One region of the Calothrix sp. CBUCES-K 9914 genome, then DNA from elsewhere that is predicted to be linked to it. Evidence: predicted binding sites of a transcription regulator. Region 1 holds the regulator's gene; the other holds the start of a gene.

Region 1 (7,743 bases):
CCCAGATATGATTGGTCTGGTCATCGGACCTGGTGGTAAAACAATTAAGGGTATTACCGAAGAAACTGGCGCCAAAATCGATATCGAAGATGATGGTACGGTAACAATTTCTGCTATCGACGAAAATAAAGCCAAGAAAGCTCGCAATATTGTCCAAGGCATGACACGTAAACTCAATGAAGGTGATGTTTACGTAGGGCGAGTGACTCGGATTATACCAATTGGTGCATTCGTAGAATTTTTGCCCGGTAAAGAAGGCATGATTCACATTTCGCAGCTTGCGGACTATCGCGTTGGTAAAGTAGAGGATGAAGTTGCTGTTGGTGATGAAGTAATTATCAAAGTACGTGAGATAGATAATAAGGGTCGAATTAATCTCACTCGCTTGGGTATCCATCCTGACCAAGCAGCTGCCGCGCGTGAAGCAGCAACCAAATAAGCCAATTGCCGCGTGGATTTTAGATTGATATAAAATTTAAAATCCTTCAAGTTCTGCTTTCTCCATTTCTGAAACTATTTGTTGACTGCGATTTAAGTACGTAACAAATAGTAAAATGGAGAAACCAAGAATAGCAAAGCCTAATATACCACTAGAAAAGGTATTGTAACTGCCGTGTAATACGGCAGAAATCGTTAAACCGATGAATATAATCGAACCTTTCCGAGATGGATTGATTGCCGCTAAACCAATAAAATATCCAAATATACCAGCCCAGATAGCGTGATACAGAGGTAAGGATACGAATCTAATAGTATTTACCAATACATAAAAACCAAAGTCGCTTTGCCCAGTTGCAAGACTCATTGCATACTTATACGAGTACTGTACTCCTTCTGTAACTGCAAATCCTAAACCAGACATTGCTCCGTAAAATGCTGAAGTAAAGGGGTCACGTAATTTACCTGGACGCATTAAAAACAAGTAGACTGGTAAAGCTTTGCATGATTCTTCCAGAACACCAACTCCCAAAATAAAACCGATTAATTGAGGAATAATTCCTTCTTGCTCAACTGCGGTATAAAGTAAGGTAAATGGCGGTATTTTTTGAAACAATAATAATATTGGAATGCCGATAAATGCTGTAAACAAGCTACATTTTACTATATTTGTCCAAGAGAATGCAGGTGGTTTGAGTAAATCATATAGCACCACTCCCCAAATTGATGAATAATAAATACCTAATATAAAAGCAATCGAGCCAAGACCCGATGTCCTGCCCATTAGACCTATACCTAAAGGAAATAAACCAAAAAATAAAAGTAGTTTAACTATGTTATTGCTGTATAATTGACCACTAAAAACATCTTTATATGGCATTACTGAATCAAACTTAAAAGTTCGTAATGCAGCTAGAAATTCTGCACTTTGGGGCGCCGATTTTGTAGGTGTAGGTGTGAGTTTTCCGACCTCAACATTAAATTCTTGAAACCAAGCTGGTATTTCTTGCTGCAACTCTCTGCCATAAACTTTAACAGTTTTAATAGATTGGATTTTAAGAGTGACTATTTCTTTACGAAGAATTGCTGTCGAAAGTGGTTGATTCGGAATTTTAGCTGACTCTAATAAGATTTGTAAACAGTAATCTTTTATAGTAATTTTTGCATTTATATTTTTTTGATTAAAAGCGGTATTTAATATAAACGCTATTGCTTCGACATCTCCAATACTAGCAAGCTGTTTAACATCTAATTCTTGGTTATCTAAATTAAATTCAGCATCCCAGCTAGGAAAATCTGCCGACTCCTGCCGCGCGTAAACCTTAACTGTTTTAATCGTGTTGGCGCCTAATTTTGTCATTCCTTGACGGATAAATGCTACCGAAGTTGTTTGGTTAGGCACTTGATGTGATTGAAGCCAAACAAGTAAACAATTATCTTGAAGAATCGCTTCGGCACTGATACCTTGGGCTTGTAAGGAACGATTCAATAGTGAAGTAATTGCTTTTGGGTCGCCTTTTTTTGCTTGTTCAAGAAGGTTGGGCTGTGTCATAGCACACTATGGGGAGAAAATTACAAGCGTTGCTTGCTTGCTACTCCCAAAATGGCTTTACTATGCATTTTTCTACAACCGCAAAAATACGCAACTAACTTTAGGGTCGCTTCGTTCAGCTATTTCAATAGTTATATACCTAAGATACTGATTTAAGTCATAAAATTCTTACAAATGGTTTACGTATGGTCTATATCAAATCTGAAAATTTGATGTAAGTTAGTTAAATGTACAGGTTCGATCCATGTGCAGTTATAGTCACGCAACCTTTAAAAGAATCTAACGGTCCTAGTGTTGTGAGTGCCAAACCTCTACCAGAAACTACTGCCCATGTTCGGATTATACGCCAGTCTTGGAAACAAGGCTTACTTGAGGGCGAAGTACGCGCGGGTGAATTTGAGTGGCAGTTCAGATGGGATTTTCGCCAAGGAGAACTGTCAGTCAGACCTTCTCAAGGTCGAGCTTTAATAAAGGAACCGCTTGGTCGCTTTTTAGAGCAAAAGGATTATCAACTCGAACCAGGAGGAGATTATGCTTTTACAATTCGAGCGGAGTTATAAGAGTAATGAGTGCTGAGGAGAAGAGTGCTGAGTGCTGAGTGCTGAGTGCTGAGTGCTGAGGAGAAGAGTTATAAGTAAGTAATAGATAATAGAAAGGTGTTAAAATACTCAGCACTCAGCACTTTCTACTCAGCACTATTTGTGAGTTAATCCGGTTAAGTACCGTTCTATGAGCAAAATGGCGACGATATCATCAATCGGTCGTGGGGGTTGACGCATACCTTGGGGTAAAAGCTTATTTAATCCTTTGGGTGGATACATTTGCCAGTAGCGGTCGCGTGCTTCCAAGGTGGTGTAGCGTTCGTCTACTAAGACAATATTTATTGCCTCCATTAATTCGTCGCTTAACTTTTTTTTCCATTGTTTTGCAGTCGTTTGATCCCCCATCACTAGTAGTGTTATGGGGAATTTTTGCCGCAGTCGCGATATTTCCATAATCGCATCCGGCGCCGGAATCACTTCGTGGTAGTATAACTGGCGGTCTAGTCCCATTACTGCTACACCACATTTATCTTTTCCAGGGTCGAAACCCAAAATCATCGGTTGTGTCATTAATAGTTAGGAGGTAGGGTGTGTGACGCTACTAACTATCTTGCAACGAAGCAAATAATCTTGTAGCGTCACGCACAGGAGTGAGTTAATAGTTAAGAGTTATAAATGATATTTTTATGATCGTTTCAACTTTTATTCTAAATGTAGCTATCTTTTGCTCATTGCTTCAACTTTTAACTAGTAAGGTGCGTGACGTTATTATATGTTAGCTTCGTTGCAAGATTGTTATAGCGTCACGCACCCTACGTACTAAAAATTACTTGCCCATTTTGAATTGCTATAAGCTTCACTTTTAATGGTCCTGCTGTATATGCATCTTCTGCAGCAATGGCTCGAATCTCTACGGGTTGCTGATACTGCCGTAGTTGTGCCAAAAAACGCAGGAATGTACTATCAATTTGGATATCGTCTAATATACCAGCATTACGCGCGCGAAATTGCGAAGCTGAAATTAATAAATCAAGTCTTTGGCGCATTTGATAGGATGTCATTGTGGTCGGGTCGGCTGTTGTGGTTGCCAGAAGTTCGCCACCTCGAAATACTATTTGGTTTAAAGTCGCATCAGTAAAAAATTCGATTCGCCTTTCACCTCGAACATAATTACCTGCTGAAAACACACGCACTACATAGTCGCGTCCATTTTCGATTTGCTTGCTCAACAGCTGAACTTGGTCTTTTGAGATTTGCAAAATACCATCTACTGGTGGATTTGTTCCAGGTTCAGTTAATTCTGACACTGCGTATCGGTTCGCTTCTTCTAAAAGTTGTCTGACAGCTTGCTTTGCGGCACTTGGTTGCTGAACGGTAATAACTGCTGACGCTAAAACTTGACCGCGAATCAAAGCTAATTTACCTAAACGCAAGTCGCGGAACGATTGATAGTACTTTTCGAGTCGAGCTACTTCTTTTTCGAGATCACCTTGCTGCGATTCTAACTCTTTGAGTCTTGATTCTCGCTGGGCAATAATCTGCTCACGCGCGCCAATTTCGAGATTGCGTTTTTGAATCAACGAGTCGAGATTGCTAATTTTACGGTCGCGCGACTCGATAGCGCTTTTACGTGATGCAAGTTCCCGGTCGCGTTTTTGGATTGCGTTTTTAGCTTCGTCGATTGCTATTTTGGCTTCGTTAAAGAGTTTTTGACTTTCTGCCTTTTGTAGGGTTATTTCTTGTTGAAGCTTTTTACGTTCGTCGTAGACGCTTTGTAATTGCGAAATCGCTTGTTTGTACTGTGCTACCACCTGACCAAGGCGAGTTTGTGTTCCCCTGAGTTGAGATTGAGTTTGTGCCTGAAGTGTTAACGTCTTGTTGAGTTGGGTTTGTGTCTGTCTTTGCTTCTTGTTGGCTTCTTGCAGGTTTTGATTTGTGCTTTCCAAACGTTTTTGCGCTTCTGCTTGCTGCTGCTTCGCTTGACCTAGCTCATTTGTTACCTTGCTAATTTGAGTTTCTGCACCCTTGAGTTGATCACGTTTACGTCGTAAGTCCCTTTGGATGTTTTCTAACTCGAATACACCTTTTCGTAATCCATCATCTGCTAAAAACAATATTCCTAAAGTTGAAGCTGAAATCCCAATCCCCGTTAATATTGTTACTACTACTGCTGTATTTTTTGGACGCAGGTTAAACAGTGAGAGGCGTTTCTTACCGACCCGTGTACCAATTCGGTCTCCAACGGTGGCAATAAAGCCTCCCAAAATTAAAATCGCTGTAATCAGGATGTACGCGGTGGTCATAGAATGGCTATTGAAACCTCTTGGTCATAAGTAATACCACGGACAATCCCGTTATATATAAAATTTAAAATGGGTAATATATGAACATAATGTGACATATACTTAAATAACCACAGCTATTTAACCTGTTGCCAGTAGATTTTATCCTAGTAAATTAACAGTGCATAGCTAGCGGTTTACGCCGTCCCAACGAAAGTATAATTGGCGCCTAATTCAAGTCTAGCTTCATGAGTCTAGACTATCGGCGCCACAATCATTGAGTACAGCGTTCCGCCTTTTTGGTAGCTTTAATGTACTATAGCGGTTGATATTAACACACTATAGCCACATAGCACATACCAAATAAATTCTATGTCACCTAAATATCCTCCAACGACTTTTAAGTGAACTGACGGCTTAAAGTAACAGGTTTATGGACAGTGATTTTCTTCTTGTGGATTGAAATCATCTTTTTCTCGCGTAAATCGCCTAGAAGCCTGGTGACAGTTACACGAGTTGAACCAATAGCTTCGGCGATGGCTTGGTGCGATAATTTTAAATCAATTGTGATTCCATCAGCACAGGGAACTCCAAAATCACGACAGAGAATCAATAAGAAGCTCACCAACCTCGAACCCATGTCCCGGTGTGCAAGTGTTTCAATCATCATCTCTGTTTGCAATATCCGCGAGGAGAGTCCACGCAGCATTAACATCGATAATTCGGGGTTTTCCTTCAACGCTTGTTCGACTTGCTCAATTGGGGCTGATAGCAATTCCACAGGGGTAAATGCAACCGCATGGTAAAATCTGTCCGATTTGTTTCCTGTCAATAAGGATAAAACACCAAAGACGCTATTTTCCCTGAGTAGCGCTACCGTTATTTCTTCCCCTGCTTCGTACACCCTGGAGAGTTTAACAGCGCCTTTGAGAAGAAAATAAACTCTTTCGGCAGGGTCGCCAGGAAAAAATATGGTCTTATTGCGCTCAAAGGTTTCCACAACAGGTGGGAACGCTCCAGTCGCCATCTGACGGAAAACATTTGCTAGGGCTTTATCTTGTGTCACGATCATCTCCCTTCCCCTACCCAATGCCAGAAAATAAAAACAGATTACCTAAGAATACACTCGAAAATTCAATAATACATTGTTAACCTTTTTGTACTTTCCTATACTCAACCTCGCTATATCAACATTTCTCACAGTTATTTGTTCACAATGATACATAATTTTTGATGACTTCGGCTACTACTTTTTGATAACTATTTACAATAACACTCAATGAAGCTTTTTCCTGGTGAAAAAACCCAGATGAAAAGCGCTCTTCAAAGACCGGTAATAACTTTGTCCTTGGTAACATCACTCTAGTAAACAACATCCTTTCATTGGTAGTAAGATTTGACTTGATACAAAGAGTTTTTTAACTTCTACGCTGGCGCCCTGACCTTGCACAAAAGGCATCACATTCTAGTATGCTCCTAAGGAATGCGTCTGTCTTCTAATATATTTATGCTCGATTTAACCGGAAAAAATGCCCTTGTTACAGGTATCGCCAACAACCGTTCCATCGCTTGGGGTATAGCCCAGCAACTGCATAAAGCTGGGGCAAATTTAGGTATTACCTACCTCAGCGACGACAAAGGCAAAATGGAAAAAAAGGTATTTGAACTAGTGGAACCGCTCAACCCTAGCTTATTTCTACCTTGTAACGTTGCTAACGAGCAAGAGGTTCAATCGACCTTTGCCGAGATTAGCTCTAAATGGGGTAAGTTAGATATACTCATCCACTGTCTCGCTTTTGCCAACAAAGACGATTTGAGCGGTGACTTTAGTCAAACTTCGCGTTCCGGTTTTAATACTGCCTTAGAAATAAGCACTTATTCGCTGATCCAGCTTGCAGGCGCCGCAAAACCTCTGATGACAGAAGGTGGAAGCATTGTAACGTTAACTTATTTAGGCGGTGTACGCGCCATCCCTAATTATAACGTCATGGGTATAGCCAAGGCAGGTTTAGAAGCCAGCGTCCGCTACCTTGCCAGCGAACTTGGCGCCCAAAATATTCGCGTCAACGCCATTTCCGCAGGTCCCATCCGCACCTTAGCATCTTCTGCGGTTGGCGGTATTCTAGACATGATTCATCACGTTGAAAAAGTGGCGCCTCTACGTCGCACTGTTACACAAACGGAAGTTGGGAACACTGCCGCATTTTTATGCAGCGACTTGTCAAGCGGTATTACTGGACAAGTCCTCTATGTCGATGCAGGTTATGAAATTATGGGAATGTAATAATGTATGGTGCGTGAAGGCTACTAGATCACTAATTAATTTTAGAATTGTTGGTAGCCTTCACGCACCCTACTTAAAATGCAAACCCTCACTTCCTTAACCCAGCGTACAGCTACTGTTTGCCGCACTACTGGCGAAACCGATGTCGAAGTTACAATCAACCTTGATGGTACTGGAGTCTGTCATGCTGCAACTGGTATCCCTTTTCTCGACCACATGCTACATCAAATCGCTTCCCACGGATTAATTGATTTAGACGTGCGCGCAACAGGTGACTTACATATTGATGACCATCACACTAACGAGGATGTTGGTATTACCCTCGGACAAGCATTAAATAAAGCTTTAGGTGATAGAAAAGGCATTGTGCGCTTCGGTAACTTTCTTGCACCTCTTGATGAAGCTTTGGTTCAAGTCGCTCTCGACTTTTCTGGGCGCCCTCATCTCAGCTACGGACTACAAATTCCTACGCAAAGAGTTGGAACATATGACACACAGTTAGTACGAGAATTCTTTGTTGCTATAGTTAACCATAGCTCTACAACTCTACACATCCGCCAACTAGATGGTATAAATTCTCACCATATTATTGAAGCCACATTTAAAGCATTCGCACGCGCGGCGCGAATGGCTGCTGAAATTGAC
Region 2 (7,743 bases), on a different contig from region 1:
CTTAATTATTGGCGCCTGCTTCCACGGTCAAAAATCTTTCAAACAACCTGCAACTATTTTTTTTATACTGCGTCAATCAATACATCAGGCAAAAGAATTATACTTTTTATCTGAATCGCTATAACTAGTTCAAACTAACGTTTTCAATTGTATTAGATTTTGATAACTGGTTCATAGTACACACTTGATAATACAGCAAATTTAAAAAAATAACCGTTTGCACACAGCAATACAATTATTTGTATTGTTCTAATTCAAATGGCTAATTTCATGTATTTACTAGGTGCATGTGCAAGTATTTTGACTAATTAATTCAATAAATATACTGAAATAAATTAGTCAAAAAAGGAACTTCATACTCAAAAAAAAGTCAAAGCAACTAACAAATCAAAAAGCAAAAAGTGTCGGGGAGAAATAAAACAATGTCATACAGAAATCGTTTTTCATCGGGATTAGCAGCATTCATGGCGATGAGCGTTACCGCAGGAACAGTGGCGCCAATGATTGCATCAGCACCAGCCGTAGCTCAAACAGCAACCACATTTACTGACGTTCAATCTAATTATTGGGCATCACAATTCATTCAAGAATTAGGACAACGTGGAGTTATTGCAGGATTTCCTGATGGCTCATTCCGTCCAGAAGCTCCGGTAACGCGCGCTCAATTTGCAGCAATGCTCAACAAAGCGTTTCAGAAAAATCAAGTTCGTCAAGGCACTCAATTTACTGATGTACGCAGTAACTACTGGGCTTTGAGTGCGATTCAACAAGCTTACACCACAGGTTTCATGTCTGGGTATCCCGGAAATCGTTTCGGTCCAGAAGAACAAATTCCTCGTCAGCAAGTATTAGTTTCATTAGCAAACGGATTAGACTTCAACGCTCAAAACGTTGAAGGAACACTGCAATATTTTAATGATTCTACAAATATAGCTTCATACGCACGCGCACCAATTGCAGCAGCAACAGAAAATAGAATTGTAGTTAACTACCCTAACCTCAAGTTCCTTAACCCCGAACAAGTTGCAACCCGCGCGCAGGTAGCAGCATTTATTTATCAAGCATTAGTCAGCACAAACCAAGTTTCTGCAATTAACTCACCATATATAGTTGCACTTAATAACAATACAGAACAACCACCTATTGCTGTAGTAATTCCTCAAGGTACAGTTATCCCAGTTAAATACGACAAAGCAGAGAAAATTCTGTTGACTAAAGATGAAACGGCGCCTCTCACCTTGACTGTAGCTCAAAACGTAGTAACTGATAGAGGTAGAGTCGTTATCCCCGCAGGTAGTCAAGTTGTAGGCCAACTAAAACCAGTAAAAGGCAGCAAAGGTTCGCAATTTATTGCAGACAAGTTAGTCATGACTGGCGGTCAAGAATATAAAATCAACGCTCAATCAGAAGCTATCACCAAAACCCAAACAATTCAAAAGGGTGACCGTCTTGGTTCTGCACTCAAAAATGCAGCATTAGGCGCCGGAGCAGCAGCAGCAGTTTCTGCCGTCACAGGTGACCGTGCCATCGCAACAGAAGAAGTTCTTGGTGGTGCAGCTATCGGTGGTTTAATTGGCGCCTTCTTCGGTAAAAAGAGCGTAGATTTAATCGTCATCGATCCCGATACCGACTTACAAATGACAATTGGACAAAACTTGCAAATCTCTCTCAAATAATTAAGCTACTAACTATTAGCAAGTGGCAACCAAACAACAAAGGTTGTACCAATAGTGTCTTGAGACTCAATTATAGAACTAATTGCGGGGCTGAAAACTTGAATTTCGCCCTGCATTTGCTCTATCAACTGTTTAGCTATCGCGATCCCCAACCCAGTTCCAGGAATATCCGTTTGTGCCTGCACACCTCGGTAATGTCTCTCTCCAATATGTCCTAAATCTGTTTGTGGAATACCAGACCCAGTATCACTAATCACCACTCCCTGCATATTATCTCTTTGCTGCCCAACTTTTACTAAAACTTTTCCTCCAGACTGTGTATACTTCAAAGCATTATCAATAATATTGCTGAAAACTTCCCGCAACGCTTTACTATTTACTCTAAGCAATGGTAAATCACTTGGTATATCAGTAATCAGTTCCAAGTTACGCTCGTTTGCAATTGCATTCGCTGAATCCAATAATGGTAGTAGTATATCTGCTAGGGAACAATCTGTTAGAGTTTCATCCGAACCGGGTAATAGCAAAGCTGGCTTTAGTAATTTAGAAGGCGCCTTAGTAATCTTTTCTGAATCCAACACTTGTACTAATTCTTCTGCCCTTAAATCAATCACTTCATCAAACTTTTGAAGCAACTCTTGTAAACGGTCGCTTTCACGTACAATAGACGTTGCGGCATCGCGATTTTTATCTCCAGGCTGTAACCGCTTAATCAACAATTTACCAAAAGTTCGTAAAGCAGTTAGCGGATTGCGAAATTGGTGCAGTAAACTATCGAGCAAATCTTGCTGCTTTTCCTGAAGAATTTGTGATGAATGCAACTGCTGCTGTAACCATGCTCGCTTTTGGTCTAAAATACACGCAATTGCTAAAGTCTGTGCTACTCTCCGAATCTCGCTTCTTTCTTGCTCATCCCATATTCTACCATTACTAGGCGTTGTTACTAACACCCCTAGCATCATGTTCTCGTGAATCAAAGGTAAAACTACCTGATTATCATTCAACATCAACTCTTGATGCTGATTTGTAAAGGAAGGTGAACTTGTTCCATCACTCGATAGCACTGATAAATTAGACCTTATTGATTCTGATACTACCTTTTGCTTCCCAACTGTTAACTCTAACTCGTCTAAATTGCTTAAACTATTAATCTCTTTATTTAGTACTATAGAACTATCTGTCAAATCCTCATAGTTAACGTCAGCCGGGAGTAAAGCTGCCGTATCGGGGTAAATTACAATTGGAACTAGCTTTGCCTCTTGAACGTGAGCTTCTACTAATTCTTGCGTTAGGTATAAAATACTTAAAGAGGCTCCCAGCCCTTGGGCTAACAGCGCCATTTGCTCTCTGACTAGAGCAATAAACTCGGAACTAGCGGACATGAACATTTTTGACTTCTAAGAGGTGGTTTCCGACTGTTGACAGAGAACAAGAGCGCAGTTGTTACGCCAGTAACTCCCTTTTGATGATGTTAACTGACTTTTGCCGACTTTAGCTCTACCCGTCTAATATTATATCTTTGGGCATTTTTTATTAATCTACCTTCAAAGGTATTGCTTATTATGTATCATTTATTTAAAAACAGTTGATTTTTTGAGCTAGAACTTTTATAATTACGACGGATTTTGTAGCTATAACTACAATCTTTTTTGCTTGAAAGAGGAGGAATTTAGCTTGGCAAGGAGACGCAAGCGGAAAAGCCGTCGGCGCCAGGAAGGACGGCGAATTCTGGAGCACGTGCCTCAATATAGCATCGACAGTGGCGAGGAAAAACCCGTGACGGCAGCTAGAAGGTTTATACAAACCGAAGGCATTTTGCCTCCTGCGTTACTACTCGTAAAGCGTAATGAACACACCACTGACCGATACTTTTGGGCTGAAAAAGGTTTATTCGGTGCTCAATACGTTGAAGAGAATCATTTCTTATTTCCGAGCCTCAGAACTTTAGAGCCTCCTTCCGGGCAGGAGGTACTCGCTGTAGCAGGTCGATAACACATTCACCATTATGTCAAGGACTGTTGATATTTTTGGTTATTGACAATAATTAACTGGCAAAAAGGCGGCTTTTATTTAAAAATTAATTTTTTCTTAATCATGTGGCTCAATTGCCAGTCACGACCTCATTACAGCTATTAAAGAAAGTTCGGAGGCTGCACTAGTAAGGAAGCCTCAAGAGCAAACGCATAAATTCTCCACGAACTTAAGGTTCGTGGGGAATTCTGCAAGTTAGGAGGCATAATTCGCTCTTAGGTACGTATTCAATAAATTTGTTCTAACTGTAGCGCCTGTTGTAACTCGATAAGCTCGTCACGGTGGGCAACTACAGTTATTTGGCTTGGGAAAGTGTCATTGCTCTCAGTCGTTTCAACTTTAAGCAAGACTTTCTCAAGTCTTCCAGCTTTTCTCCAATAAAATAATCCACTTAAAGGCGACAGAAGCAGCAACCCCAAAAAAACACTACCCAGATTTGGAAAAAGTTGCGACAAAACCAAGGCAAGGCAAAGAATACCTATAGTTGATAAAAGTGTTAAGAAGACAGCTAGAAACAAGCTAGGCCGCACAAACCCTTCAAAACTAACTTGGTTTTGTTCAGGGTCTACCGCTGCCACCCGGTAAGACCGCGCTTGGAAATATTCCTTTAACTGAGGCAAAAGTCTTGCTTCTTCTCGCGTTGAAACAAATTTTGCTGTTTCGGTGCGGTCTTTAGTTGAGGCACGGATGAAAAAGAACTGCCCAACTAATAGAAGCACTGTTAGCAGCAACGTCGATGGCAGAATTGCACTATCCATAGCAAGCAGTGTTCGTTACAATAATGACGATTTATTCATTATTTATTATTCGTCAATTTGTTCTCCCTTTGATATACTCCTGCCACAACAACGCTAAATTTTGCGCGTGTTCTTGCCATTCCGGAGAAATTTGGTACATTCGTCGGGGGCGCCCCCGTCCTTCGAGCTTTTTCCAGTATCCGGTTATAGCCTTTTCGTCTTCGAGAAATTTAATTGCACTATAAAGTACAGTATCCGAAAGCCGATAGGTTGGATAATCGCTCTCTAACTTCTGGATCAACTCGGTACCGTATGATTCTCCTTCGTTAAGCAGAACCGACAAAATATAGCAGACCGCGAGTTCTTGGCACAAGTAAGTTGGCGGAGGATTCTCAAAATACTGATATATATCCTCGAGTTTCATGGTTTGTGAATGGCTAAAAGTATGGCTAAAAGAATCCCTGAAAGTGAGCGCGTACAATCTCTAAGTCAGTATATAGTGCTACCCCCTGACTATGTAAGTATATAACGTTACTTAGGGTAAAATGCCACTAAGCATATGTAACATACAGATTCCCACGCTGACTACTCGCAGGAAGGGAGAGACGGTTCTCAAGGCACTGTAAAAAGAGCCTTTAATCAACTTTGCATCTAGTGTGGTGAGGAGCGGTAGTAGTAACAACGGATGCTACTACCTTTGTGTTAAGTGATGCTCAGTCAATTTGAACTGCTTAAGCATAAAATGCCACTCAAGATATTTTAAAGGTAAAATGCGATATTTTTTGTAAAACTTAATAAACACTTTTGTTGACAGTGATTCCCGCGCGTACCCATTGTCTAAAAAATTGTGGCTGATAATCTTAGCTGTCAAGCATTTACACCCATTTACACATGCGAAAACTGTATAATACTGAAAATATTGTCTTTTTTGACCTTGGAAAGTTTTTCTGTAATGTGATATGTGATAGTAAACTTAGTTATCGCCCAGGCGCCTGCGAGTGTAAGATGATATGAGCGAAAAATCCGATTCACAACTGCGAGCAATTGCCAGACTTTTCCGCCTTACAGGTTGGATTACCTTTTGGTCGCAATTAGTGTTAGGTGTTATTTCTGGTGGGATTCTACTTTTTGCCAGCATCAGTCCCAGAGCAGGCAATGCTCCTAACCCCGGAGCAGGTTTAGGTGTATTTTTCGCAATTAGCGGACTTGTTGCCCTATGCGTAGGTATTTTTATTGCTTTTCGCTATGTTCAAATCGGTAGACAGCTTGATTCTCCAAACTCCAATAACCGTCCTCGTAAATTAGAAACCGTTCAAGTCGTCCGTTTAGGTTTGATAGTTCATCTCGTCGGTATCCTATTAACCCTTGTCGGCGCCCAAGCAATTGTCGGTATATTGTTAACTAAATCCTTAACCTTACCGCAGTTTACTGGTGGTGTATATACACAACTCGACCCCAGTCGAGTCATACAACCCTTAGATATATTTGTAGTACAAGCAAACACAAATACTGTTTCCGCACACTTTGCCGGACTTATCGGCTCAATTTGGCTGCTAAATCGAATTACAAAATAAAGATTATTATATTATTGCTGGTGTGTTGGCGAGACTATATTAGTTAGAAAGAGAAAATTTGTGCTAGATATCAAGCAAATACGCGAAAATCCAGAATTAGTACAGCAACGCTTGAGTACGCGCGGCGATAAGTTTGAAATTCAACCAATATTAGAGTTGGATAAAAAGCAGCGCGAACTAGAATCAACGCGAAACCAACTTCAAGCACGTGGAAACGAGATTGCTAGTTTGATTCCACAAAAAATCAAAGCAGGTGCTGACCCCAAAGGAGCAGAAATTGCTGCGCTCAGAGAAGAAGGTAAAGCTGTTAAAGAACAAATTAGCTCCCTTGAACCACAAGAAAAAGAAATTAAAGACCAAATTCAACAAAGCTTACTTGCACTTCCGAATTTGCCTAGTGAGTCTACACCCGTTGGTAGAAATGAAGACGAGAACGTCGAGGTCAGAAAATGGGGTTCTGAGTATATACCTCAAGATAAAAGTATTATTCCACACTGGGAAATTGGTGAAAAATTAGGAATTATTAACGTTGAACGCGCGGTAAAAGTCGCCCAAAGTCGCTTTATCACTTTAATCGGAGCAGGCGCCGCGTTAGAACGAGCATTGATTCAATTTATGCTCAATACTCAAATAGCCGCTGGTTATATTGAAGTAATTCCACCCATTTTAGTCAACACCGAATCACTCACCGCAACAGGACAGCTACCAAAGTTTGCCGAAGAAAGCTTTAAATGTGCTGCAGATGACTTATGGTTAATACCAACAGCAGAAGTTCCTGTAACAAACCTTTATAGAGGTGATATTTTAACAGCAGAGGATTTACCCATATACCACTGCGCTTACACCCCTTGTTTCCGACGCGAAGCAGGAAGCTATGGACGTGATATGCGAGGATTAATTCGTTTACACCAATTTAATAAGGTTGAACTTGTTAAATTTGTACATCCAAGTACCTCATTTGATGAATTAGAAAAATTGGTAGGCAACGCCGAAGCCATATTACAAGCATTAAAATTACCCTACCGTGTCATAGAGTTATGTACAGGTGACTTAGGGTTTGGTGCGGCAAAAACCTATGATTTAGAAGTTTGGCTACCTTCATCCGAGAAATATCGGGAAATTTCCAGTTGCTCTAACTTTGCTGACTTTCAAGCAAGACGTGGAGACATTCGTTTCAAAGAAGCTGGCAAAAAAGGAACCTCTTATATTCACACGCTTAATGGATCAGGTTTAGCTATTGGCAGAACAATGGCAGCAATTTTGGAAAACTATCAGCTTTCTAACGGAACTGTACGGATTCCCGAAGCATTACAACCTTACTTAGGGCGCGAAGTACTGTAAATACGTTCTGGAGAATTGGTACTTCAGTTCTCCAAATAGCTAAATAATACATTCTGTAGAGATACGAGCTAGTTACTAGCTTTAGAATGGAAGTATAGCGTCCCAAAGTTCAATTAAATTTCAGTCTATGTCATTTTTAGCGGCAATCGCAGTCTTGGCTGTTTTAATCCTGGTTCACGAACTAGGTCATTTTATTGCAGCGAGGTCTCAAGGTATTCATGTTAACCGCTTTTCGTTAGGCTTTGGTCCAATTATTTGGAAATACCAAGGCCCGGAAACCGAGTATGCTGTTCGTGCTTTTCCTTTAGGTGGTTTTGTTGGGTTTCCAGACGAAGACCCGGATAGCACTATTCCTCCCGATGACCCAAACTTACTGCGTAACCG

What was found. Region 1 encodes NtcA, which controls nitrogen genes in cyanobacteria. Its sites were predicted from a motif close to TNTGTANNNNNNNNTACANA; they were not measured.
Region 2: a site for NtcA is predicted at 3,301-3,320, ahead of AC2JBO_RS11740 (DUF3155 domain-containing protein). Genes of this name have one in related genera too.

Annotation. Positions count from the first base shown of each region.
Region 1 covers NZ_JBXXZH010000153.1:8,465-16,207, reverse strand. Annotated here, with positions in the region: gene AC2JBO_RS28220 (polyribonucleotide nucleotidyltransferase) at 1-439, shown strand, start outside; gene AC2JBO_RS28215 (PrsW family intramembrane metalloprotease) at 476-1,990, opposite strand; gene AC2JBO_RS28210 (DUF3146 family protein) at 2,287-2,550, shown strand; gene AC2JBO_RS28205 (pre-16S rRNA-processing nuclease YqgF) at 2,686-3,102, opposite strand; gene AC2JBO_RS28200 (DUF3084 domain-containing protein) at 3,345-4,835, opposite strand; gene ntcA (global nitrogen regulator NtcA) at 5,215-5,886, opposite strand; gene fabI (enoyl-ACP reductase FabI) at 6,322-7,098, shown strand; gene hisB (imidazoleglycerol-phosphate dehydratase HisB) at 7,177-7,743, shown strand, end outside.
Region 2 covers NZ_JBXXZH010000039.1:36,921-44,663, reverse strand. Annotated here, with positions in the region: gene AC2JBO_RS11755 (hypothetical protein) at 1-124, shown strand, start outside; gene AC2JBO_RS11750 (S-layer homology domain-containing protein) at 423-1,676, shown strand; gene AC2JBO_RS11745 (sensor histidine kinase) at 1,685-3,064, opposite strand; gene AC2JBO_RS11740 (DUF3155 domain-containing protein) at 3,351-3,668, shown strand; gene AC2JBO_RS11735 (cofactor assembly of complex C subunit B) at 3,935-4,465, opposite strand; gene AC2JBO_RS11730 (PadR family transcriptional regulator) at 4,518-4,868, opposite strand; gene AC2JBO_RS11725 (DUF3611 family protein) at 5,455-6,018, shown strand; gene serS (serine--tRNA ligase) at 6,079-7,359, shown strand; gene rseP (RIP metalloprotease RseP) at 7,487-7,743, shown strand, end outside.